2 regions of the Allosaccharopolyspora coralli genome follow, and region 1 is predicted to be linked to the other one. Evidence: predicted binding sites of a transcription regulator. Region 1 holds the regulator's gene; the other holds the start of a gene.
The links. Region 1 encodes LexA, which represses DNA repair genes until DNA is damaged. Its sites were predicted from a motif close to CGAACACGTGTTCG; they were not measured.
Positions count from the first base shown of each region.

Region 2: a site for LexA is predicted at 4,323-4,336, ahead of GIY23_RS09045 (Rv2578c family radical SAM protein). Genes of this name have one in related genera too.

Region 1 covers NZ_CP045929.1:1,660,937-1,673,007, forward strand. Annotated here, with positions in the region: gene hflX (GTPase HflX) at 75-1,445, shown strand; gene GIY23_RS07915 (NHL repeat-containing protein) at 1,442-2,506, shown strand; gene lexA (transcriptional repressor LexA) at 2,540-3,244, opposite strand; gene nrdR (transcriptional regulator NrdR) at 4,909-5,394, shown strand; gene GIY23_RS07935 (vitamin B12-dependent ribonucleotide reductase) at 5,546-8,386, shown strand; gene GIY23_RS07940 (hypothetical protein) at 8,546-8,860, opposite strand; gene GIY23_RS07945 (Xaa-Pro dipeptidyl-peptidase) at 9,037-10,821, shown strand; gene GIY23_RS07950 (M23 family metallopeptidase) at 10,905-11,465, shown strand; gene GIY23_RS07955 (DUF4192 domain-containing protein) at 11,752-12,071, shown strand, end outside.
Region 2 covers NZ_CP045929.1:1,891,357-1,903,427, reverse strand. Annotated here, with positions in the region: gene GIY23_RS09060 (GOLPH3/VPS74 family protein) at 378-1,019, shown strand; gene GIY23_RS09055 (APC family permease) at 1,099-2,544, shown strand; gene GIY23_RS09050 (GNAT family N-acetyltransferase) at 2,581-3,168, shown strand; gene GIY23_RS09045 (Rv2578c family radical SAM protein) at 3,180-4,313, opposite strand; gene GIY23_RS09040 (YibE/F family protein) at 4,530-5,951, shown strand; gene GIY23_RS09035 (DMT family transporter) at 6,020-6,343, shown strand; gene GIY23_RS09030 (TetR/AcrR family transcriptional regulator) at 6,343-6,906, shown strand; gene GIY23_RS09025 (hypothetical protein) at 6,932-7,609, opposite strand; gene hisS (histidine--tRNA ligase) at 7,606-8,871, opposite strand; gene GIY23_RS09015 (MBL fold metallo-hydrolase) at 8,897-9,583, opposite strand; gene GIY23_RS09010 (peptidylprolyl isomerase) at 9,738-10,592, shown strand; gene GIY23_RS09005 (RelA/SpoT family protein) at 10,806-12,071, opposite strand, start outside.

The DNA.
Region 1 (12,071 bases):
CGGTCGAGGCCGCGGAATTCGACGCCCTGCTTGCCGAGGACACCCCTTCCACCGAAGAACCGTCGACGGGGGAGATGCAGCTCGCCGACCGGGCTTCGTTGCGGCGGGTGTCCGGGCTCTCCACCGAACTCACGGACGTCACCGAGGTGGAGGTCCGCCGCCTGCGCCTCGAACGGGTGGTTCTGGTCGGTGTGTGGACCGAGGGAAGCGCGGCTCGTTCGGAAGAGTCGCTGACCGAACTCGCACGGCTCGCCGAAACGGCCGGATCGGAGGTCCTGGAAGGGCTCGTCCAGCGCCGCGACCGTCCCGACCCGGCCACGTACGTCGGCGCGGGCAAGGTGCGCGAACTCCGTGACGTCGTCGCCTCCACCGGAGCGGACACCGTCATCTGCGACGGTGAGCTCTCACCCGGCCAGCTGCGACAGCTGGAGGACAAGCTCAAGGTCAAGGTGGTCGACCGGACCGCGTTGATTCTCGACATCTTCGCCCAGCACGCCAGCTCCAAGGAAGGCAAGGCGCAGGTCGAACTCGCCCAGCTCCAGTACTACCTCCCACGGTTGCGCGGGTGGGGCGACAAGATGTCTCGGCAGGCGGGCGGCCGCGCCGGCGGCGCCGGCGGCGGTGTCGGCACCCGCGGTCCCGGTGAAACCAAGCTGGAGACCGACCGCAGGCGCATCCACAAACGGATCACCAAGCTCCGCAAGGAGCTGGCGGCAATGCGCACCGTGCGCGAGACCAAGCGCGGGCGTCGTGCGGCCAACGCGGTCCCCGCGGTCGCCATCGCGGGCTACACCAACGCCGGGAAGTCGAGCCTGCTCAATGCCCTTACCCGGGCGGGTGTGCTCGTCGAGAACTCCCTGTTCGCGACCCTCGACCCGACCACGCGGCGAGCGCGGACGCCGGACAATCGCGACTACACGCTGACCGACACCGTCGGGTTCGTCCGCCATCTGCCACACCAGATCGTCGAGGCCTTTCGCTCGACGCTGGAGGAGGTCACCGGCGCCGACCTGCTGGTGCACGTGGTCGACGGCGCCGAGCTGGCCCCTCACGACCAGGTGTCGGCGGTGCGCGACGTACTCAAGGACATCGCGTCCGAACACGACGAGGCCATGCCGCCCGAGCTGCTCGTGGTGAACAAGATCGACGCCGTCGACGCCACCCGGGTCGCCGAACTCCGTCGGCTGCTGCCGGAAGCGGTGTTCGTCTCGGCCCACAGTGGTAAGGGAATCGAGGGGCTCCGCGAGATCATCGCCGACCGGATACCGCGGCCGGATGTGTTCGTCGACGCCCTCGTCCCGTACACGCGAGGCGAACTCGTCGCCCGAGCACACGCGGAGGGTGAGGTCATCGACGAGGACCACACCGCGGAGGGCACGCGACTCCGGGCGAAGGTACGTGCGGAACTGGCGGGGGCGCTGAAGCCGTTCACGGGCACCGGGTGAGACTGGCGCGACGGTTCGGCGCGGTGGTGACCGCGCTGACGCTCGGCGTGGCGTGGCAGTGGATTGCCGCGCCGAGTGGAGCCGCGCAGCCACCGCCGCCGGAGTTTCCCCCGCCGAGCGCGATGTGTACGGTCACCGACCCAAGCTTGGACGAACTCTCGGGACTGGACTCGGACGGGGAGTCGTGGTTCGTCACCGGCGACGGAGGAACGTCGCTGTCGGTCGCAATGCTGGATCCGAGAGACTGTTCGGTGCGCGACGAGCGGACGGCACCGGCGGACCCGTACGACGTGGAAGACCTGGCGCTCGGCGCCGACGGCGAGGTGTGGCTCGCGGATACCGGTGACAACCAGCGCAAACGGGAGACCGCTGCGGTGCATGTGCTGTATCCGGACGGGCGGAGCGCCCTACACCGACTCACGTATCCCGATGGTCCGCACGATGCGGAAGCGATGCTGCTCGACGGTCGCGGCGTGCCCCACGTCGTCACGAAGGAACCGCTCGGCGAAGCTGGCGTGTATCGGCCCGCAGAACCGCTGGTCGACGGGGAGACCGTGCCCTTGGAGCGGGTCGGGTCCGTGCGGCTCGGCCCGACCACCACCCCCGGTGGGCCGGTAGAGGGCAGCATCGCCAGCGCTGTCGTGACTGGTGGAGCGGTCAGCGCGGATGGACGGACCGTTGCTTTGCGGACTTACACGGATGCGTACGTCTTTCCTGCCCCCGAGGGCGACGTCGTCGCTGCGCTGGCTCGCCGGCCACTCCGGGTTCCGTTGCCTGACGAGCCCCAAGGAGAGGCTGTGGCGTTCGAACCCGACGGCGCACTGTTGTCGGCCTCGGAAGGATCGCAACCAGTGCGCATGGTGCCGGGAGTCGAGCAGGCAGCCTCCGGCGAGGCGGGGCCACCGTCGGATGCGACAGGGGACGAGGAACCGCCTCCCGCAGAGCACGCCGGTGAACCGGAATCAAACGCGAACACGACGGGACAAAATCTCGCCATCGCTGCGGTGTTCGCCGCTCTGATCATGTATTTCGGCGGCAAGCTCGCCCGATTGAGGTCGTGATTCGCCGGTCGATCCGCCGCGCGTCGACGGGCGTCAGAGTCGGCGCAGGACCGCGACGACTTTGCCCAGTACGGTCGCCTCGTCGCCCAGGATCGGCTCGAACGCCTCGTTGTGCGGCATGAGCCAGACGTGGTCGGAAGTGCGCTTGAACGTTTTGACCGTCGCCTCTCCGTCGATCATCGCCGCGACCACATCGCCGTTGTCGGCTTCCGGCTGCTGGCGGACGGTGACCCAGTCGCCGTCGTTGATCCCGAGGTCGATCATGGAGTCGCCGACCACCTGCAACAGGAACAACGTCCCCTCGCCGACGAGTTCCTTGGGAAGCGGGAAGACGTCTTCGATCGCCTCCTCGGCGAGGATCGGTCCGCCCGCGGCGATACGGCCCACGACCGGAACGTAGGCCGCCTCCGGCCGCGCTTTCGCGTCCGCTTCGTCCGCCTCCTCGACGAGCACGCCGACCGTGCGGGGCCGGTGCGGGTCGCGACGCAGGAAACCTTTCCGTTCCAGCACCCGGAGCTGGTACGCGACTGAGGAGGTCGAGGTGAGGCCGACCGCGTCGCCGATCTCCCGGACGCTGGGCGGATATCCGCGTTGCCTCATCCACGCGCGGATCGCTTCGAGTACGCGGCTCTGGCGTTCGCTCAGTCCGTCTGCGAAGGCGGCCTGGCCGGTCGTGTCGGCCCTTGCTTCCTCGGTCGGCGCGTTCGCCGACTCCGTCGAAGCCACCGTCTCAGCCACCTCAGCCTCCTGCCGGCGCGTCGCGCCTCGTTGTGCGTGCGGTTCCACAGTAGACGGCGATCGACCGCGGATCAAACACCTGTTCGAGCTAATTTCCGCCGACACCTGGTGCTGTCGGTGCCGTCTGGTACACAATCGCACAGAGGTTCGATCGAACTGGTATTCGATCAAGATCGACACGCGTGACACCCGTTCGCGTGGTCCTGGGTATGGAGGAGGCGACATGACGGCCAACGTGGAGACTCGGGCGCGGGCCGAACTCGGGCAGTCGGCGGCGGATAAGCCGCGTGCCGCGGCGGCCGAGCGGGGGCGCCTCCAACTCCGAACGTCGGCCGCTCGCGGGTCGGATGCGGGCGCTGCCGCGGGCCTGTCGGGACCGGCCGGTCCGCGAATGTCGGAAAGGCGACGGGCGTCGTCTCGGACGACCAGCGTGTCGAGGGGCAGGAGGGCGGTTCGCGCGAGAGCGCCCTTGACGCCTGCGACGCTTCGTCATTCGGTGTGGTTTACGGGTGCTGCGGCGTCAGGGGGCGGCGTCGGGGACGCGTCGGTGGTGCGCGGCGGGCGCGAGTCTCAGTGGGACGAGGGTGAACGTGCGCCTCGGCGACGGGCAGTGACACGCTGCCGGCGCTACAGCCACGGGCTTCGGGGAGAATGCTCCCGCGGAGAAGGGCTCGTGTGGCTAGTCGCGGTTGCGGCGTGCACGTTCCTCGTCGTCGTGGTCGCGGGGTTCGTCGGAATCTCGGGCGGGGCTGTCGCTCTGCCAAGTCCCACCACCGTCGTCCAGGTGGAACCGGGCGACACGCTGTGGGGATTGGCGAATAGGCACGCCCCGCACGCGGACACTGCCGCGGTGGTGCGACGAATGGTCGAGATGAATGGACTGGAAGGGTCGGTCGCCCGACCCGGCGAGTCGCTCATCGTTCCTTCGGCCTGAGAAGCCTGTCTGTGTTCTTGTTGTGATGCCCGTCAGGGCATGGTCTTGCGTGTTCAGCCCGAGCACGGTGAGAAGCTCCGGTGTTCCAGGTTGTCGCTCGCAAGGCCGGGGCCGCCGCTGCGTACGTGCTGGTACTCGAGGCGACCCCAACGCCGCGAGCGGCAAGCTGGGACGCGGGTAGGTGACCACCACCGCAGACCACAGACACCTTCTAACACTGAGAACGCATGTGGAACTGGGGTGGGTGGTGCGGTACCGACACCCGCAGTGCACGCCTGACTGCGTTGTGGTCCTCTTGGGTGCCACCGTATACGCGGCGGGATCCCCTGCCTTGCGAGGCACGAACTCCAATGCCGGAGCCCCTCACGCTGCCGCGGCTGCTCACGTATGAGGCGTGCCTTACGGGCGCACATGTCAGTTCCCACATGCACTCTGAGTCGCAGCCGAGGATGGGATCCGACGGTTGACGCAGATCAGCGACCTTCGGTCGGTGCGATCACGCGACATCGCCGTGTCGGTTTGCCAAGCAGTACTCGCAGGCTTAGAGTTGACCACAACATCTAGTAGTTACGTCGTTGTGTTTCCTCCACAGCTTGGGCCTGCATCGTGTTCGGTGTGTGATCGTCGTGGTGCGTTGCGGATCTGTCGGTGGTCTGAGTGACTATGTCCTGACGGCGGGAATTCAGGGGGACGTCACCCGCGTTGGCGAGGGCGTCAGAAGGGGGCGATCGTGCGGTGTCCGTTCTGCCGCGGCGAGGACTCGCGGGTGGTCGACTCGCGAGAGATCGACGAGGGGCAGGCGATCCGTCGGCGCCGATCCTGTTCCGCCTGCGGGCGACGGTTCACCACCGTGGAGGAGGTCGTGCTCTCGGTGGTCAAACGATCCGGGGTCACGGAGTCGTTCAGCAGGGACAAGGTGGTCCGCGGTGTCCGTCGAGCCTGCCAAGGGCGCCCTGTCGAAGAGGATGCGCTGCAGCAGTTGGCGCACAAGGTCGAGGATTCGGTGCGCTCGCAAGGGGTAGCCGAACTCCAGAGCCACGAAGTCGGCTTGGCCATCCTCGGTCCGCTCCGCGAGCTCGACGAGGTCGCCTACCTGCGGTTCGCCAGCGTCTACCGCGCCTTCTCCTCGGTCGAGGACTTCGAGCGGGAGATTCGGGATCTGCGTGCGGCAGACGTGTTAGTCGAGCCGGACGAAACGGTGGGCAGCGGTGAGTAGGAAACGACGACGGTCGTCTCGGGGCGGAGCGGGCACACGGCGACGCGCGGTCCGCCGGGCGTGGAGAGCGAACGACGACCAGATGGGACCGAACCGGACGGGGAGCCCGGACGGGGGAAAGGCACGAGCGAGCGAGGAAGAGGGTCAGGTCATGACAGAGACCGTCGGCAGTCCGGTCGGGGCCGCAGGGGAGTCGGGCTCGGGTGCCCGCGAAGGACTCCGGGTCGAGCGGGTGTTCACCACGGCAGGAGTGCACCCGTACGACGAGGTGGGCTGGGAGCGCCGGGACGTCGTGATGACGAACTGGCGAGACGGCACCGTCAATTTCGAGCAGCGCGGCGTGGAGTTCCCCGATTCCTGGTCGCTGAACGCTGTCAATATCGTGACCAGCAAGTACTTCCGTGGCGCAGTGGGCACCGAGGAGCGTGAGAGCAGCTTGCGCCAGTTGATCGACCGCGTCGTCAAGACGTATGTCGGTGCCGGCGTCGAGCAGGGCTACTTCGCCACCGACGCGGACGCGGAGGTCTTCGAGCACGAGCTGACCTGGATGCTGCTGCACCAGGTGTTCAGCTTCAACTCGCCGGTGTGGTTCAACGTCGGCACGACGTCGAAGCAGCAGGTCTCGGCATGCTTCATCCTGTCGGTCGACGACACGATGGAGTCCATCCTGGACTGGTACAAGGAAGAAGGCCTGATCTTCAAGGGAGGCTCGGGGTCGGGTCTGAACCTGTCCCGTATCCGGTCGTCGAAGGAGCTGCTCTCCTCGGGCGGGACGGCCTCCGGTCCCGTGTCGTTCATGCGCGGTGCCGACGCCTCTGCGGGCACCATCAAGTCCGGTGGGGCGACGCGGCGTGCGGCGAAGATGGTCGTGCTGGACATCGACCACCCGGACGTCGACGAGTTCATCGAGACCAAGTCCCAGGAAGAGCACAAGATTCGCGCTCTGCGGGACGCCGGATTCGACGTCGACCTCGGTGGTGCCGACATCGCCTCGGTGCAGTACCAGAACGCGAACAACTCGATCCGGGTCTCCGACGAGTTCATGCGCGCGGTCGAGAGCGACGGCGAGTTCGGTATGCGTGCGCGGACCGACGGCTCTGTCGTCGAGACCGTGCGTGCTCGCGACCTGTTTCGCAAGATGGCGCGAGCGGCGTGGGAGTGCGCCGATCCCGGAATTCAGTACGACGGAACCATCAACGACTGGCACACCAGTCCCGAGACCGGGCGTATCACCGCGTCGAACCCGTGCAGTGAGTACATGCACCTGGACAACTCCAGCTGCAACTTGGCTTCGCTGAACTTGATGAAGTTCCTGCGCGACGATCAGACCTTCGACGCTGAGGTCTTCCAGAAGGCCGTTGAGTTCGTGATCACCGCGATGGACATCTCGATCTGTTTCGCGGACTTCCCGACCGAGTCGATCGGGGACACCACTCGCCGGTTCCGGCAGCTCGGGATCGGGTACGCGAACCTGGGTGCACTGCTCATGGCGACCGGGCACGCGTACGACTCGGATGGCGGCCGTGCGCTCGCGGCGGCCGTCACCTCGCTGATGACCGGCACCGCGTACAAGCGCTCCGCCGAGATGGCCGGTGCGGTCGGAGCCTACGATGGCTACGCGCGCAACGCCGACGGCCACCGTCGGGTGATGCGCAAGCACGCGGCGGCCAACGACCTGGTGCGGACCTACCACCACAACGATGTCGCGGTACACCGGCAAGCCACGCAGGTGTGGCAGGACTGCCTTGAGATCGGTGACCGCAACGGCTGGCGTAACGCGCAGGCCTCGGTGCTGGCCCCGACGGGGACCATCGGCCTGATGATGGATTGCGACACCACGGGTATCGAACCGGACCTGGCGTTGGTCAAGTTCAAGAAGCTCGTCGGTGGCGGGTCGATGCAGATCGTCAACCAGACCGTCCCGCGCGCGCTGCACTCGCTGGGGTACCAGGAGGAGCAGGTGGAGGCGGTGGTCGAGTACATCGCCGAACACGGGCACGTCATCGACGCACCGGGTCTGCGTCCGGAGCACTACGACGTCTTCGACTGTGCGATGGGCGAACGCTCCATCGCGCCGATGGGGCACGTACGGATGATGGCGGCCGCGCAGCCGTTCCTGTCCGGTGCGATCTCCAAGACGGTGAACATGCCGGAGTCAGCCAGCATCGCCGACGTCGAGGAGATCTACTTCGAGGGCTGGCGACTGGGCCTGAAGGCGCTCGCGATCTACCGGGACAACTGCAAGGTCGGCCAGCCCTTGTCGGCGGGTAAGGGCGAGACGAAGTCCGCGGAGTCGACCTCCGACAAGCAGGTCGACAAGCCGGTCGAGTACAAGCCGATCCGCAAACGGCTGCCGAAGAAGCGCCCGAGCGAGACGATCTCGTTCACCGTCGGCGGAGCCGAGGGCTACCTGCACGCCGGGTCGTACCCAGATGACGGGCTCGGTGAGATCTTCGTCAAGCTCGGCAAGCAGGGCTCGACGCTCGCCGGTGTGATGGACGCTTTCTCGATGTCGATCTCGGTGGGTCTGCAGTACGGGATTCCGCTGGAGTTCTACATCTCGAAGTTCCAGAACCTGAGGTTCGAGCCCGCGGGTATGACCGACGACCCGGACGTGCGGATGGCCAGTAGCGTCCTCGACTATCTCTTCCGCAGGCTGGCGTTGGACTACCTGCCCTACGAGAAGCGTGCCCAGCTGGGCATCTTCACGATCGAGGAGCGCAACGCGCAGGTCAACGGGGACTATCCCTCGGACGACGTGGATCTCGACACCATGCGGTCGACGGTCGAGTCGCGTTCTGCGAGTGCCCCCGCCGAACGCGAGGAAGAACAGGACGTCGACACGCACGTCGGCAGCTCGACCGAGCTGCTGGAGCTGCGTCTGGGCAAGGCGGCCGACGCGCCGTTGTGCATGACCTGCGGGACGAAGATGCGGCCTTCGGGGTCCTGCTACCTGTGCGAGGGTTGCGGCGCTACCTCGGGGTGCAGCTGATTCGACGGCGCGGTTCTGCGCCGCTGACCGGCGGGGAGGGTGGCTTCAGGCCGCCCTCCCCGCGTTTTGTCCGGCCAGGTCGACGGTGAGGCCGATGGCGTATCGGCCGTACGTGGGCCGTTCGTTCAGCCTGTGGTCGCGCGCCAGGCCGCGCGGCCGCTATGTTGCCGTTCGCGCCGTGCGGTCGGCGACCGTGTAGGCGGTCACCGCGGCCGCCGCCGCAACGGTGCACACCGAAGGCCACGCGCCGAGTTTCCTCGCCAGCGGGTGCGACACGAACAACGCAAGCCCGTAGCTGCCGCCGACCACGACGGCCGCAGCGTTGCCTGCACGCCTGCGTGCGGATTCCGTCGCCGCGAGTCCCACGCTGCCGGCGACGAGACCGCTGAGGTGTTGATGGCGGAACACCCTCGTGACGGCGAATCCGCCGATGAGGCCCGCACCGGTGATCAAGCTGATCGGGATGCGCTGCATGAGACTCCTCGTGTCGCGTCGTTCGCGGCGACTGTACGGGTGTGTCGGCGACTGCGTCTTTCTCGTCGCGGCCCTCCGTTCCCACGAGCGGGAGGCGAGAGTTCGCCGACGGATTGACTGCCCAGCTCCCGATCGCGAGGCTGAGCGAGTCCACCCTTGTGCACTGCGAGTACGCCATGAGGCGCGTTCGTCCTGTCCTGCTGGCCGCTGTACTCGTGTTGCCGTTGGCCGCGCAGCCTGGTTCGGCGGTACCGACGTCGGCGACCGAGCCGGTGCACCCGGTCTTCGAGAACGGTGAGGCCCAGCCGGTGTTCGACGCGAGCCGGGCGGTGCACGAGGAGGTGTGGGTCGGCGCCGACGTCGACAGTGACGGTGACGGCCATGACGACAAGGTTCACGTCGAGGTGGTGCGGCCGAAGGAGTCCACCGAGGGCCTCGAGGTTCCGGTGGTCTTCCAGGCCAGTCCGTACTTCTCCGGAGGCAACGACGTCCCGAATCACGGCGTCGATCACGAGTTGTACGTCCCGGAAGGACAGACCGCACGGCAAGCCTCGGGCGACGAGCGCCTCGCAGTGGCCGGTCAGCGCGCCGCCCGATCGCGATGGCAGTACGAAAGGTACTTCCTCGAGCGCGGCTATGCGGTCGTGTATGGAGAGTCGCTCGGCACCGGCCTGTCCACCGGATGTCCGACGACGGGCGCGGAGAACGAGACTCTCGGTGCGAAGTCGGTCGTGGACTGGCTGAACGGTCGCGCCTTCGCCGCTGACCAGCAGGGTCGACCGGTCGAGGCGAAATGGTCGACCGGCAAGGTCGGGATGATGGGTGTGTCCTACAACGGGACCTTGCTGAACGCTGTCGCCGGCACCGGAGTGGAAGGTTTGGAGGCGATCGTGCCGATCGCGGCGATCTCCAATTGGTACGACTACTACCGGACCGATGGTGCCGTCGTCGCCCCTGGCGATTTCCAGGGCGAGGACGCGGACGTGCTCGCGAAGTACGTGTACACCCGTCAGGACCGCGAGGTCTGCAAGCCCGTGATCGACGGCATCAGCCGCCATCAGGACCGTGTGACCGGCGACTATTCTCCGTTCTGGGACGAGCGCAACTATCTCGACGACGCACGCGACGTGCGGGCGGCAACCCTGGTGGTCCACGGACTGAACGACTGGAACGTGAAGACCAGGCAGGCCGCGCAGTGGTACGAGGCGCTCAAGGCGCACCACGTACCGCACAAGATCTGGTGGCATCAGCAAGGGCACCAGGACCCGCTCGGGATCGGCGGCCAGCAGTGGCAGCGCACCCTGAACCGTTGGTTCACCCGGTACCTCTACGACCACGAGAACGGCGTGGAGCACGAGCCCAGGTCGACGATCCAGCGTGAGGACGGGAGATTCGTGGAGGAGGCGGACTGGCCTGCTCCGCACGCCGAGGACGTGACGTTGCACCCTTCGCCTGGTGGCGCGGAGCGAGGGGGACTGGGCGACAAGCCAGGATCCGGGGTCGAGACCTTCAGCGATGACGCGACGAAACCGGTGCGGGAGCTCGCGGCGGCCGGAGCTTCTCCGCATCGGCTCACGTACCTCACCGCGCCCGTGGCCGAACCGAGCCGGATGAGCGGCACTGTCGTCGCCGATCTCGCGCTCAGTGTCGATAGTCCGGCTGCGAACGTGACCGCCGCGCTCGTCGACGTCGCGCCGGACGGCTCCACTTCGGTCGTCACGCGGGGCTGGACCGATCCGCAGAACCGTGACTCGCTCGGCGAGACGACGCCGATCGAACCGGGAACGACGTATCCGGTTCAGGTCGAGATGCAGCCCGACGACTACGTGCTCCAGGCAGAACACCGGTGGGGTGTGGTCGTGCTGTCGAGCGACCACGAGCACACGATCCGCCCGAAGTCGGGTACCGGTCTGGCACTGGACCTGGCAGCGTCCCGGTTTCATCTGCCGCTCGTGGGGTGACCGGCTGCGCCGGCCTTTACCGGACCTTGGCCTTCGGCGGCGAACGTGATGTCCGTCGTTGTTCGAGAAGAAGGTGAGTGCGCATGGCACACCAATTCGGTCCCGTGCCGCGGAAGTGGTTCGCCGCCACCCTGATGGTGTCGGTTCTCGGTGTGGTGGGCGCACCCGGCGTTGCCGCTGAGCCGTGGGATGGCGATTCCCACACCCGAGCGGCACCACCGTTTCAGCTGCCGTTCCCGTGCGGGCAAGACTGGGTGGGCGCGACCTACACCGACCACAACCCGCCGAACTCGGTGGACTTCAACCGGGCGGACGACCTGGGGGATCCGGTTCTGGCTGCTGCGGCGGGCACGGTGAGCCGGGTCGAGAACGAGGGCGACACCAGCTACGGCCGGTGGATCGAGATCGATCACGGCCAAGGTTGGACCACCCGGTACGCGCACCTGTCCAGACAGACGGTGTCCGAGGGAGACGAAGTCGCCGGTGGCGGGCGTATCGGCGATCTCGGAAACACCGGTGGCTCGACTGGTCCGCACCTGCACTTCGAGCAGCGTGCGAACGGCGCAGCCGTGAAGGCGCGGTTCGACGGGAAGCAGGCGCACTACTGGGGCAAGAAGACGTACACAAGTCGGAGCGCGTGCTGATCGGAGCTCACCGAGCCGGGCGTCCAATGCGTTGACGGCCAGCGTGCGAGCGAGCCTTCGGGACGGCAGGACGACCGTCGTACGCTTCGGTCGCTCAAGTCGAACTCGCGGGTAGTCGAGGCCCGATGGCGTGACCCTCGACCGAGGATGAAATCCACTCGACTCGGTGTCCTCCTTTCGCGCGCCCCTGGGGATTAGCGCCGAAGTTGTCCACAGGGGACGCAGTTGTCCCCAGATCTCCATACGACCCTGGTCGGCCCTGGCCACGGGCGCAGAACGTGGAGTCATGACCACGTCACTGCGCACCACCACCGTCTCCCTGTCGGAGCCGTCCGAAACCCTCGCTGCGGTTCCCTATCTCTTGGGGTTCTGCCCGAGCGAGTCCCTGGTCCTCTTGTCGGTCGGCTCCGCCGATGCGAGGCCGAAGCTCGAACTGACGGTCCGACTGGACCTTCCCGAGCACGGCGCGTATCGAGCCTTGCTCGACTACATCGTGCGTGGACCTGTGCTTCAGCGGCGGACAGAGGGACTGGTCGTGGTCGTCGTCGGCGGGACTGGGGCGAGTCCGCCGGCTGGCCGCGGGACAGTTGAGGTCGAACTCGACGA
Region 2 (12,071 bases), 230 kb from region 1:
TGAGCATCGACGACCGGACGAACCCGAACCACCTTATCGGCAGCCGCTGAACACAATTCATCAGGAACGAACAGATTCGACAGCACATCCGAATCCATGACTCGCACCGATTCCCAACGAGGGGATTCTTCCCGCCTGCGTGCCGTATCGTCGTTGACGTTCCACGGTGAGTTCGAACGGTCTTCGGAACATGGGATGTCCGGCTCACCGGTGGCTTCCCGGGTGAACACGAGTCGACGACGCTTATCGGTGGGTGTCCACACAGCGCTCGAGCGAATCATTATGCTCGCGGCCATGATCGGCACCGACAGCGCGGGCTCCGCCACGTTCCGTGATCCGTTCCGGATCACGCTCGTGCACACGTGAGGCAGGACGGCGTGTCGGCGACCGAACCGTGGAACCTCGCTGTCGATCTGTTCTGGCTCTCCCAGGACGATCATTCCGGCAAGGCCCTGCTGCCCGCGACCCGATGCGGACTCGGCATCGGGTCGGCGCTCCTGGCGGAACTGACCATCGCCGAGTACGTGCGGCTCGACGACGACCTCGTAGTGCCGATCGGTTCGCTTCCGCCGCCGAACACGCTCGCCGACCAGGTCTTCACTCTGATGCTCACCGAGCCCGCGCCGCTCCCACTGGGTACCTGGCTGTCGTATCTGTCCCGGACCGCGCGCGACGACGTCGGCCGCTACTTGGAAGGCCAGGGACTCGTCCACGAACACCGATCCCGGCTGCGACGCAGCACCAAGTGGCCACCGACCGACCTCAACGCAGCGGGTAAACCGGAGAGCACGCTGCGCCTGCTCGTCATGGGCGGTCGCCCGTGGAGCGTGACCGACTCGGTGCTGTGCTGCCTGTCCGACGCGACCGGGCTCCTCGGACACGTGCTGGGCGCCGAGGACAGCCGCTCCGCCCGGCTCGCGATACCTACCGTGACTGATCGTTTACCCCCTATGATCCGATCGTTGCTGAGGCACACCCGCGCCGCACTGAGCGCCGCGGTGCTGTCCGAACGCCGATGACAATGCTGATCGCACGAAGTGGCTGGTGACCGTGTCCGAGTTTCCGTCCGCTCCGACCCTGACGGGCGAGCGAAGCGCCGTGAGCCGCACTCTGGCCGAGCGCCGTGTCGGCAGTACGACGATGATCAGCTTCGTCGGCGCGGCTGCCGCACCGTTGATGGTCGTGGCTGCACTCACGAGTACCGCCTGGGCGGTCACCGGGTTCGTCGGAATCCCGGTGGTGTTCCTGCTGATCGGTGCGGTGCTGATGCTCTTCGCCGTCGGCTACACCGCGATGTCCCGACACGTCACCAATGCGGGTGCCCTCTACTCGTACGTCACGCACGGCCTCGGTCGACCCGTCGGCGTCGGCGCCGCGTTCATCGCACTCATCGCCTACAACGGACTGCAGGTCGGCCTCTACGGCGCACTCGGTGTGATCGGCAGCGAGCTCATCGCCGCACGCCTCGGCGTCACCGTGTCTTGGTGGATACTCGCGCTCGTGTCCTGGGCCGCCGTCGCGGCGCTCGGGGTGCTGCGCATCGACATCAACGGACGGGTGCTCACCCTCCTGCTGGCCGCGGAGTGCGCGATCATTCTGGTGGCCGACATCGTCATGATCGCCAACCCGGCGTCCGGTTCGGTCTCCTTCGAAACGCTCGCCCCGTCGAACCTCGCCACGCTGGCGATCGGCGCACCCATCGTCGTCACCGCCACGGCGTTCGTCGGTTTCGAAGCACCGACGGTCTACGCCGAGGAAGCGCGCGACCCGCGCCGCACCGTTCCGCTCGCGACCTTCACCGCGCTGCTCGTGATCGCCGCGCTGTACGCACTGTCGTCCTGGGCGCTGACGGTGAACTTCGGTCCGGACGGAATCGTCGCGGCCTCCCAGGAGCAGGGCCCCGAGTTGCTGTTCAACGCCGTCGCCGCCCAACTCGGCGGGCCGGCGGGGGACATCGCACGCATTCTGTTGCTCACCAGCATCTTCGCCGGCCTGCTCTCGTTCCACAACACGGTCGCCCGGTACAGCTTCGCCCTCGGCCGCGAACAGGTCCTGCCGTCCGTGCTGGGACTGACCTCCCGCCGGTCCGGCTCGCCCAAGGTGGGTTCGGTGGTGCAGTCCTCGATCGGGCTGGTCGTGCTGGTGCTGTTCGCCGCGACGGGACTCGACCCGATGGTGCACCTGTTCTTCACCCTCGGCACCGGCGGGGGCCTCGGGGTGCTCACGCTGCTCGCGGGCACCAGCATCAGCGTCGTCGTGTTCTTCGCCCGACGACGAACAGCCGGGGCCTCGATACCGACGATGATCGCGGCCGTCCTCTCGTCGCTGCTGCTCTGCACCGGCGTAGGCCTCGCCCTGTCCAACATGGACGTTCTGCTGGGCGTTCCGCCTGGCACTCCGGTGACCTGGGCGATTCCGGCCCTGTACGTCGTCGCGTTGGCCGTCGGTGTCCTGTGGGGGCTGCGTATGCGGCGCCGCAGTCCCGACGCGTACACCCTCATCGGCCGCGGCGCCCTCGCCGAACTCGGCCCTGTCCGGGACTGACCCCCACGCACCGACCATGCCTTGGAGTACCGCACCATGAGCAGCACGATCGTTCGTTGCACCCCGTCCGACTCGGAACACGTGACCGGCGTCGTGCGTCGGGCGTTCCAGGACAACCCGGTGACCGGCTGGCTCGGCGCCACCATGACCGACGACGTGGACCGAGACCGGCTGTTCCACGAGTATTTCCGGGTCTTCGTAGACCACGCGCTGCAACGCGGCCAGGTGGAAGCGACCGCCGACGGACACGGCGTCGCGCTGTGGTTGTTGCCTGACGACGAGGGCCCCGCGGAGTACGAGGAACGCATGGCCGCGATCACCGGCGAGTACTATCCACGCTTCGAAGCCCTCGACAGCAGGATGCACGCCGCGCATCCTGAGGATCGGGTACATCACTTGGCCTTCCTCGCAGTCGAACCGGGTGTACAGAGCCGGGGCCACGGCACGGACCTGCTGCTGCATCATCACGCGACGCTCGACGAGCAAGGTGTTCCCGGGTACCTCGAAGCCTCGGCGCCGCGCAATCGCGCTCTCTACGAACGCATGGGCTACACCCTCACCGGCGCGACGATCGACCTTCCGGACGGGCCGTCGATGTGGCCGATGATGAAGCCACCTGCCTGACCCGACGGACGTCACAGCAAGCTCAGTTGCCGTGCAGCGCCCCCGCCGGCCGATGGCACCGCCGCCCGCGGCCGCGCTCCGCGGTGGGCTCGAGCCGGTTGTTCCCGATCGTCGACCGTACGGCCACCGTACCGGCGTTGCGCCTCTCGAACCCGATGCACGACATCGTCCTGATAGGACTTCGGCGGGTACGCACCCCTGCGGTACAAGCGTTCGTAGAGCGGGAGAAGATCGGGACGCTCGTCCTGCAACCAGTGGTGGTACCACTCGCGAGCCCCGGAACGCAGGTGCAGCACCAGTGGGGTCACGTTCGTCGCGCCCGCGTCCATCAGGCCGTGGACGGTCTCGTCGATCTGCTCGTCGGAGTCGCTGAGGCCGGGCAGGATCGGTGCCATCAGAACCGAGCAGCCGATTCCGATCTCCCCGAACCTGCGGATCACGTCGAGCCGTCGTCGCGGTGACGGCGTGCCCGGCTCCACCACGCGCCACAGCTGTTCGTCGAGCGATCCGATCGACACCGCTACCGAGACGTCGGTGACCTGAGCCGCCTGCCGATACAGGTCCAGATCCCGCAGGATGAGGGTTCCCTTGGTGAGCACCGAGAACGGGTTCGCGTGGTCCCGCAGCGCAGCGAGAATCCCCGGCATCAAGCGATACACGCCGTCGGCGCGCTGGTACGGATCGGTGTTGGTCCCCATCGCGATCGGTTCCCTGCGCCACTTCGGGTCAGCGAGTTCGCGACGGGCCAACTCGGCGGCGTTGACCTTGACGACGATCTTGCTGTCGAAGTCGCGGCCGGAGTCCAGGTCGAGGTAGGTGTGGGTGTTCCGCGCGAAGCAGTATCGGCAGGCGTGCCCACACCCCCGGTAGGGGTTGATCGTCCACCGGAACGGGACCTGCGAGGCACTCGGTACGCGGTTGATGATGCTCTTCGCGCGGATCTCGATCGCGAACGCGTCGTCCGTTCCGGACTCGATGGGGACAGGGTCCGGCAGCCGCAGCCCCGCCCGACCGCCACCGTCGGGGACACCGCGTCGTTCCGGGAGTGCACCGAGGTCGAGGTCGAGAGCCGCCGTCTCCGCCCGGACGGCGTCCTGGGACTCGACCGACTGCCCGAAGTCCACGCGCTGCTGTTCCCATCGCATGGGTACATTCGAACACAGTTTCGAACCGCTGTCGACCGATCGCCACCTCGCCCCTCGATCGTGCGAAACCACTCCACCTCCCCACTGAGGCGAGCGGCACTTTCGCCTCGTCTCGCGAGGTGAAAGTGCCGCTCGCCTCATCCCGGGTAGCTCGACGTCGGGCGGCGTTTTCGACTACTCGCTGAGCCCACCGTGGTACCGCCATACGATGCCGGGGTGGCTGATGACGATCTCGAGCGCCGCTCCCCCACTTCGCACGAACGCGGCCGTCGTGCCGGGCGCAACTCCGCACTGGGCGACCAGAACATCCACCGCAACACTCCTGCGGAAGCAGGGCCTTCGCGACAGCGCAGCAGCGGGCACGGGCACGGGCACGGGCCGACGCCACCGGCTTCTCGGCCGGTGAAACACCTGCTCGCCCTGGCACTCGTCCCGTTCGCCGCCGCCGCGATCATCGGTGTTCTCGTGCTCTACCCGTTCGGCCACGACCAACGCACCGGCGCCGACCTCGGCTTCGGCCAGTACCCGGTCAACGGTGAGATCGTCGCGAGCACTGTCGGATCTTGCACGGAAGGCGGAACCACACCGGCTCCCGGCGAGGCGGGCTGCCTCATCGTCGACGTTCTGATGCAGGACGGGCCGGCATCCGGGGAAACGATCCAGCAGACCGTTCCGCGCGAACCCGGAACGCCCGCTTTCGCGGCCGGTGACGAGGTGGTCCTCGCCTACTCCGGCACCGACCCCGGGGCCGAGTCGAGCTTCCAGCTGGTCGACTTCCAGCGCAGCGGTTCGTTGTTGGTGGTCGCACTCGTCTTCGCGGCGGCCGTGCTCGTGCTCGGTCGCTGGAAGGGCCTGTCGTCGCTGATCGCGCTCGGACTGAGCTTGATCGTGCTCGTCGGGTTCATTCTTCCCGCCATTCTCGCGGGACGCGATCCGCTCACGGTGGCGGTCGTCGGCTCCGGCGTGATCATGTTCGCGGTCCTGTACCTGACCCACGGATTCTCGGCACGCACCTCCACCGCCGTGCTGGGCACGCTGGTGAGCCTCGGTCTCATCGGCGGCCTCAGCGCCCTGTTCTCCGCGACGACGCAGCTGACCGGACTCGACGAGAACACCGCGGGGCTCATCGGTGCGCTCGGCGCCTCCATCGACCCTCGGGGACTGCTGCTGGCCGGCATCGTCATCGGCGCTCTCGGGGTGCTCGACGACGTCACGGTGACGCAGACCAGCGCGGTGTGGGAGCTGCGGCGCGCGAATCCGTCGATGTCGTGGCGGGAGCTCTACGCCGCGGGCGTGCGCATCGGCCGCGATCACGTCGCTTCCGCAGTGAACACCCTGGTCCTCGCCTACGCGGGCGCCGCGCTGCCGCTGCTGTTGGCCTACACGCTGTCCGGGCGCACTTTCACCGAGATCGTCACGTCCCAGTCGGTCGCGCAGGAGGTGGTACGCACGCTCGTCGGCAGCATCGGCCTCGTCGCCGCCGTGCCGATCACGACGCTGATCGCCGCGCTCGTCGCGGTGCGGGAGTCGGACGCCGCCTCCGCAGGTCCGGCGGATCGGGTCGCGCGAGCGGCGTCGGCGAGCGCAACGACCGCCACCCACTGGCGACCGACCACCCCTCGCCGGGACCGCGACTGACGGTCGAGGAGACGTCGGTAGAATCTGGAGCAATCGCTCAGGTTCTTTCGCTGTTCGGAGGTAGCCGCATGCCGTGGATCTTTCTGACCCTGGCGATCGTGTGCGAGGTCAGCGCCACGACGGCGCTCAAGTTCTCCGAGGGCTTCACCCGGCTGGTGCCGTCCGCGATCGTGCTCGTCGGCTACGGAGCCGCGTTCTACCTGCTCTCGCTCGCACTCGTGCGCGGAATGAGCCTCGGCGTGGCCTACGGCGTGTGGGCAGCGCTCGGCATCGCCCTGCTGGCGGTGATCGGCGCCGTCTTCCTGGGCGAGAGCATGACCTGGATACAGATCGTCGGAATCGCCTTGGTCATCGCCGGCGTGATGGCACTGGAGATGGGAGCCGAGCACTGATGAACCGCTCGGTGGACGCCGAGGCCGACGGGCGCCGCCGCAAAGGCGAGCACCGACGCAGGCTGCTGCTCGAGGCGACCATTCGGGTGCTTGGGCACAGCGGGGCAGCCGGTGTCACCCAACGCGCGGTCGCCCGCGAGGCGGGTCTGCCTCCCAGTGCGGTGCTGTACTACTTCGCCACGGTCGAGTCGCTGCTGCTCGCCACGCTCACCGCGTGCAACGACCGCTACATCGAACGGCTCGAACAGATCGGTGCCGAGAGCGAATCCCGCGCGCTGGAGCTGCTCGCCGCGGAGATCTCCGGTGACGCCTGTGAGAACCGAGCGCGTTTGCACGCCGAGTACGAACTGTTCCTTCTCGCCGCGCGGAACCACCGGCTGCGCACCGAACTCGATCGGTGGACCGCGGCCCTCGACGCGCTGATGGCGCGCTACGTGCCCGAGCCGACAGCCCGTGCCGGTGTTACCGCCGCCGTCGACGGCCTGTTCCTACGCTGTCTCTGCGGCCAACATTCCACCGCCCCCGAGCAGGTGCGGGAAACCCTGGCGAGCCTGCTCCGCTGAGCTCGCCTCCAGAGCCGGATCTCGTCTACAGGGATGCGACGAAGCGGGACACCGCCTGGGCGGGCACTCGCTGCGCCATCCGCCCCTGCGGCGCCGCCGACGCGAGCCGATACAACGGCCGCTCCGGTGCCGCGTCGCCCCGGGCCTCGGAACGCAGCTGGGCGACGAGCAGTTCGGAGAGCACCAGCGCGTGCGAATGTCCTGTTGCCGCGAGCGCGTCGGCGAGCCGCCGCAGCGAGTAGACGCCCTGTTCACGCCCGCCCGTACCCGCGTAGGTCGCGAGTGCGATGTTGAGGGTCTTGCCCTTCGGCGGCCCGCTGGCCAGCAGGCTCACGGTCCGTGCTCCCCGTACGTCGGTGACCAGCACGTCCAATCGCTCGGCGTCGGCGAGGTCGACCACCCGGGTTCCGAACGCCCGGACCCCGAGCCGCCCGCCACGCAGCCAGTAGGTCTTGCGGGCCTCGCTCCACGCGAGCAGCAACACCGGCACTGCCACGACGGCGGCACCGACGAAAAACCCCGTCGGCCCGGCGACGAGCCCGACGAGTCCGCCGAACGCACATCCGAGCACGATCGCCACGACGCCGACGTTGCGTGCTCGCTTCCGGATCATGCTGCGGTCGAGCAGGTCGAGCGGAACCGTCTCCGGTTCCGGCGCGGGCTCACCGGGTGAAGCCGACGGCGACGGCTCGGGGTCGGTCATGCCTTCGCCACCGCGCTGAGCACCTCGTCGACCAGTCCGTCCAATGGCATCGAACGCTGCTCACCCGTACTGAGGTCCTTGAGCTGCGCCTCCCCCGCTTCGAGGTCACGCTCACCGAGGACGAGAGCGAACCGTGCCCCCGATCTATCGGCCGCCTTCATGGCGCCCTTGAGACCCTTTCCGCCGTAGGCGAGGTCGACCCGGACGCCGGCCGCGCGCAACGCTCCCGCCTCGCGGACGAGCCGGCGCTTGGCCGCGTCGCCGAGCGGGACCCCGTAGAGATCGCACCGCGCCGCGCTGCCGACGTCGAGTCCCTCCGCCCGGCAGGCCAGCAAGGTGCGGTCCACGCCGAGTCCGAACCCGACACCGGAGAGCTCCTGCCCGCCCAGTTCGGCCATCAAGCCGTCGTAGCGCCCGCCACCTCCGATGCCGGACTGGGACCCCAGTTCGTCGTGAACGAACTCGAACGTCGTCTTCGTGTAGTAATCCAGGCCTCGCACCAGTCGCGGGTTCTCGTTGAACGCGACTCCGAGGTCACGGAGGTGCTGCTTGACCGACTCGTAGTGCTCGCGAGCCGAGTCGGTGAGGTGGTCGACCATCAACGGCGCGTCGGCGACGAGCTCGCGCACCTCGGGACGCTTGTCGTCGAGCACACGCATCGGGTTGATCTCCGCGCGCTCACGTGTGTCCTCGTCGAGCGACAGCGACCGCAGGAACGCCAGCAGCCGCTCGCGATACTGCGGGCGGCACGTGTCGTCGCCGAGGGACGAGAGGTCCACACGGTGCCCGGTGAGCCCGAGCCGCCGGTATCCCTCGTCTGCGATCGCGATGACCTCGGCGTCCAACGCCGGATCGTCCACGCCGATCGCCTCGACCCCGACCTGCTGCAACTGCCGGTATCGGCCCGCCTGCGGACGTTCGTAGCGGAAGAACGCGCCGTGGTAGTAGAGCTTGACCGGCAACTGGCCGCGGTCCAGTCCGTTCTCGATGACCGAACGAATGACGCCGGCGGTGCCCTCGGGGCGCAGGGTCACCGAGCGACCACCACGGTCGGCGAAGGTGTACATCTCCTTGCTGACGACGTCGGTCGACTCGCCGACGCCGCGCGCGAACAGCGTGGTGTCCTCGAACAGCGGTAGCTCGACGTAGCCGTAGCCCGCCCGGCGCGCGGCGTCGGTGAGCGCGTCCCGCACGGCGAGGAACGCCGCCGAGTTCGGCGGGAAGTATTCGGGAATGCCCTTGGGGGCGGTGAAAGTGGTCATCCGTGGTTGTTCCGGTTCTCCTGGGTCACGAAGCGGAGCCGTCCGGGGTCGCCAGCCCCTGCAGGAACGGGTTCTCCGCGCGTTCGCGCCCGATCGTCGTGGTGGGTCCGTGGCCCGGCAGGACGACGACCTCGTCGTCCATCGGCAGCACGCGCTCGGCCAGGGTGCGCAGCATCTGCCCGTGGTCGCCGCCGGGCATGTCGGTCCGTCCGATGGCACCGGCGAACAGCGTGTCGCCCGCGAGCACGAGGCGACCGCCCTCGTCGGTACCGGCACCGAAGAGCACCGATCCGCCGGTGTGGCCGGGGCTGTGCGTGACGTCGAATCGCAGGCCCGCCGCCTCGATGACGTCGCCGTCGGCGATCTCCCGGACCTCCGGCGGCGCGGGCCAGGCCGACAGGTCGCCGAGCAGTTGCTGCCCCATCGGGCCGATTCCGGCAGCCGGGTCGGTGAGCATGTACCGGTCGTCTGGATGGATCCACGCCGGGACACCGTGCTCGCGGCAGACCTGTTCCGCCGAGTACACGTGGTCGAAGTGTCCGTGGGTGAGCAGCACGCCTGCCGGGGTCAGCTCGTGTTCGGACAGCTGCTCCGCGATCCCGTCGAGGGCGTCCTGACCTGGGTCGACGACGACACAATGCTGCCCTCGCCCCGGAGCGAGGACGTAGCAGTTCGCCTGGAACGCGCCGACCGGGAACCCGACGACAAGCACGCGCGCCACCTTTCGTTCGACCGACGGAGGACACCGCGCCACGCACGACGCGACCTCCCCAGGCTAGCTGGCCCACCTCGGGCGGTTTCGCCGAACCCGCCACCGCATAAACTGCGTGCCGACGTCAGGTCACAACGGACCGGGAGGGAGCAGGGTGCCCAGCAACGAACAGCGCCGTGCGGCCGCCAAGCGCAAGCTCGAACGCCAGATCGCCACGCGCGAACAGAAGGCCAAACGGCAACGGATGATCGCGATCGGAACGACGGTCGCCGTCGTCGTCGCGGTCGTCGTGGGCTTCGCGTACTTCAGTAGCACCAGCGGTGAGGACCCCGCCGCGGCTCCGGGCGGCCAGCAGGGGCAACAGGGCGAGCAGGCACAGCCTGTCAACATTCCCACTGAGCCCGCACCAGCGCCGCAGCGTCCGCAGCCGCTACCCGACCCGGTGCAGTGCGAGTACCCGGCGAACGGACAAGCGTCGAAGCCGGTGCAGCCGCCCGAAGGCGGCGACACGTCCTCGAAGGGCACCGTCGAGGCGACGATCAAGTCCAGCCAGGGCGACATCCCGTTGACGCTGGATCGCCCGCTGGCGCCGTGCGCGGTGAACAGCTTCGTCTCGCTCGCCCAGCAGGACTTCTACGACGCCACCAGCTGCCACCGGATCGGGACCGAAGGCTTGCAGATGCTGCAGTGCGGCGACCCGACCGGACAGGGCAGCGGTGGTCCCGGATACTCGTTCGCGGACGAGACGTTCCCCGAGCTGCAGTACGGGCGGGGCTACCTCGCGATGGCGAACTCGGGGCCGGACACCAACGGCAGCCAGTTCTTCATGGTCTTCGGTGAGGCGCCGCTGCCCCCGGACTACACGGTGTTCGGGACGATCTCAGCCGACGGCCTCAAGGTCATCGACGAGATCGCGAAGGCCGGTCACGACGGCTCTTTCGAACCCAGCCCCGGCGGCGGCAAGCCGAACCTCGACGTCACCTTCAACGACGTCCAGGTCCAAGCCTGACCGATCCACTCGGCGGTGCCGGGGTGCAGGCATGGGCAAGGGCCGCAAGGCGCCTTCCGCCACGTACGCCACCGGCACCGCCGCGGGTTCTCCGAGCGTCGGCTCGCGAGGGCAGTGCCTTCGCCGCGTAGGTCGCTACCCAAGAAGGCGCGCCCGCAGCGAGACGGCGCCCGGAGGTTCCGCCACCCGCACCGCACGCACAGTGCGCCGACCTCACGTAGCCGAGGTGATGCGGTAGACGTCGTAGACGCCCTCGATGTTGCGGACCGCCTTGAGCACGTGCCCGAGATGCTTGGGGTCGCCCATCTCGAACGAGAAGCGACTCACCGCGACCCGGTCGTTCGACGTGGTCACCGACGCCGAGAGGATGTTCACCCGCTCGTCGGCGAGGATCTTCGTGACGTCGGAGAGCAGCCGGTGCCGGTCCAGCGCCTCGACCTGGATCGCCACCAGGAACAGCGACGACGACGTCGGCGCCCACTCCACCTCGACCAACCGCTCCGGTTCCTTGCGCAGGTCGTCGGCGTTCGTGCAGTCGGTGCGATGCACACTGACCCCACCGCCCCGGGTGACGAACCCGAGGATCTCGTCGCCCGGCACCGGGGTGCAGCACTTCGCGAGCTTCGTCCACACGTCGCTGACGTCCTTGACCACGACGCCGGAGTCTCCGGTGCTGCGGCGCTGGATCGTCGACGGCGTCGACCGTTCGGCGATCTCGTCCTCGGCCTGGTCCTCACCGCCGATCAGTGCGACGAGCCGCTGCACGAGATGGTGCGCGGAAAGCTGCCGCTCCCCCACCGCCGCGTACAGGGCGGTGATGTCGACGTAGTGCAACTCCTTGGCGACCGCGCCGATCGATTCGGCGGAGACCAGGCGTTGCAGCGGCAGCCCGAGGCGGCGTATCTCCCTGGCGATCGCGTCCTTGCCGGAGTCGATCGCCTCCTCCCGCCGTTCCTTGGCGAACCACTGCTTGATCTTCGTCTTCGCCCGCGGCGAGGCAACGAACGACAACCAGTCCCGGCTCGGCCCGGAGCCCTCGGCCTTCGAGGTGAAGATCTCGATGACCTCGCCGTTCTCCAGCTTGCGTTCGAGCGCGACGAGCCGACCGTTGACGCGCGCGCCGATGCAGCGGTGGCCGACCTCGGTGTGCACTGTGTAGGCGAAATCCACCGGCGTCGACCCGGAGGGCAAGGTAATGACGTCGCCCTTCGGGGTGAACACGAAGATCTCGCGAGTCTGGAGGTCGTAGCGCAAGGACTCGAGGAACTCACCGGGGTCGGCGGCCTCTCGCTGCCAATCGAGCAGTTGGCGCATCCACGCCATCTCGTCGACCTCGACGGCCTGTTTGCCGCCGGCCTGCTGCCCGTTGCGGCCCTTGGTCTCCTTGTAGCGCCAGTGCGCCGCGATGCCGTACTCGGCCGTACGGTGCATCTCCTGGGTGCGGATCTGCACCTCGAGCGGTTTGCCCTCCGGGCCGAT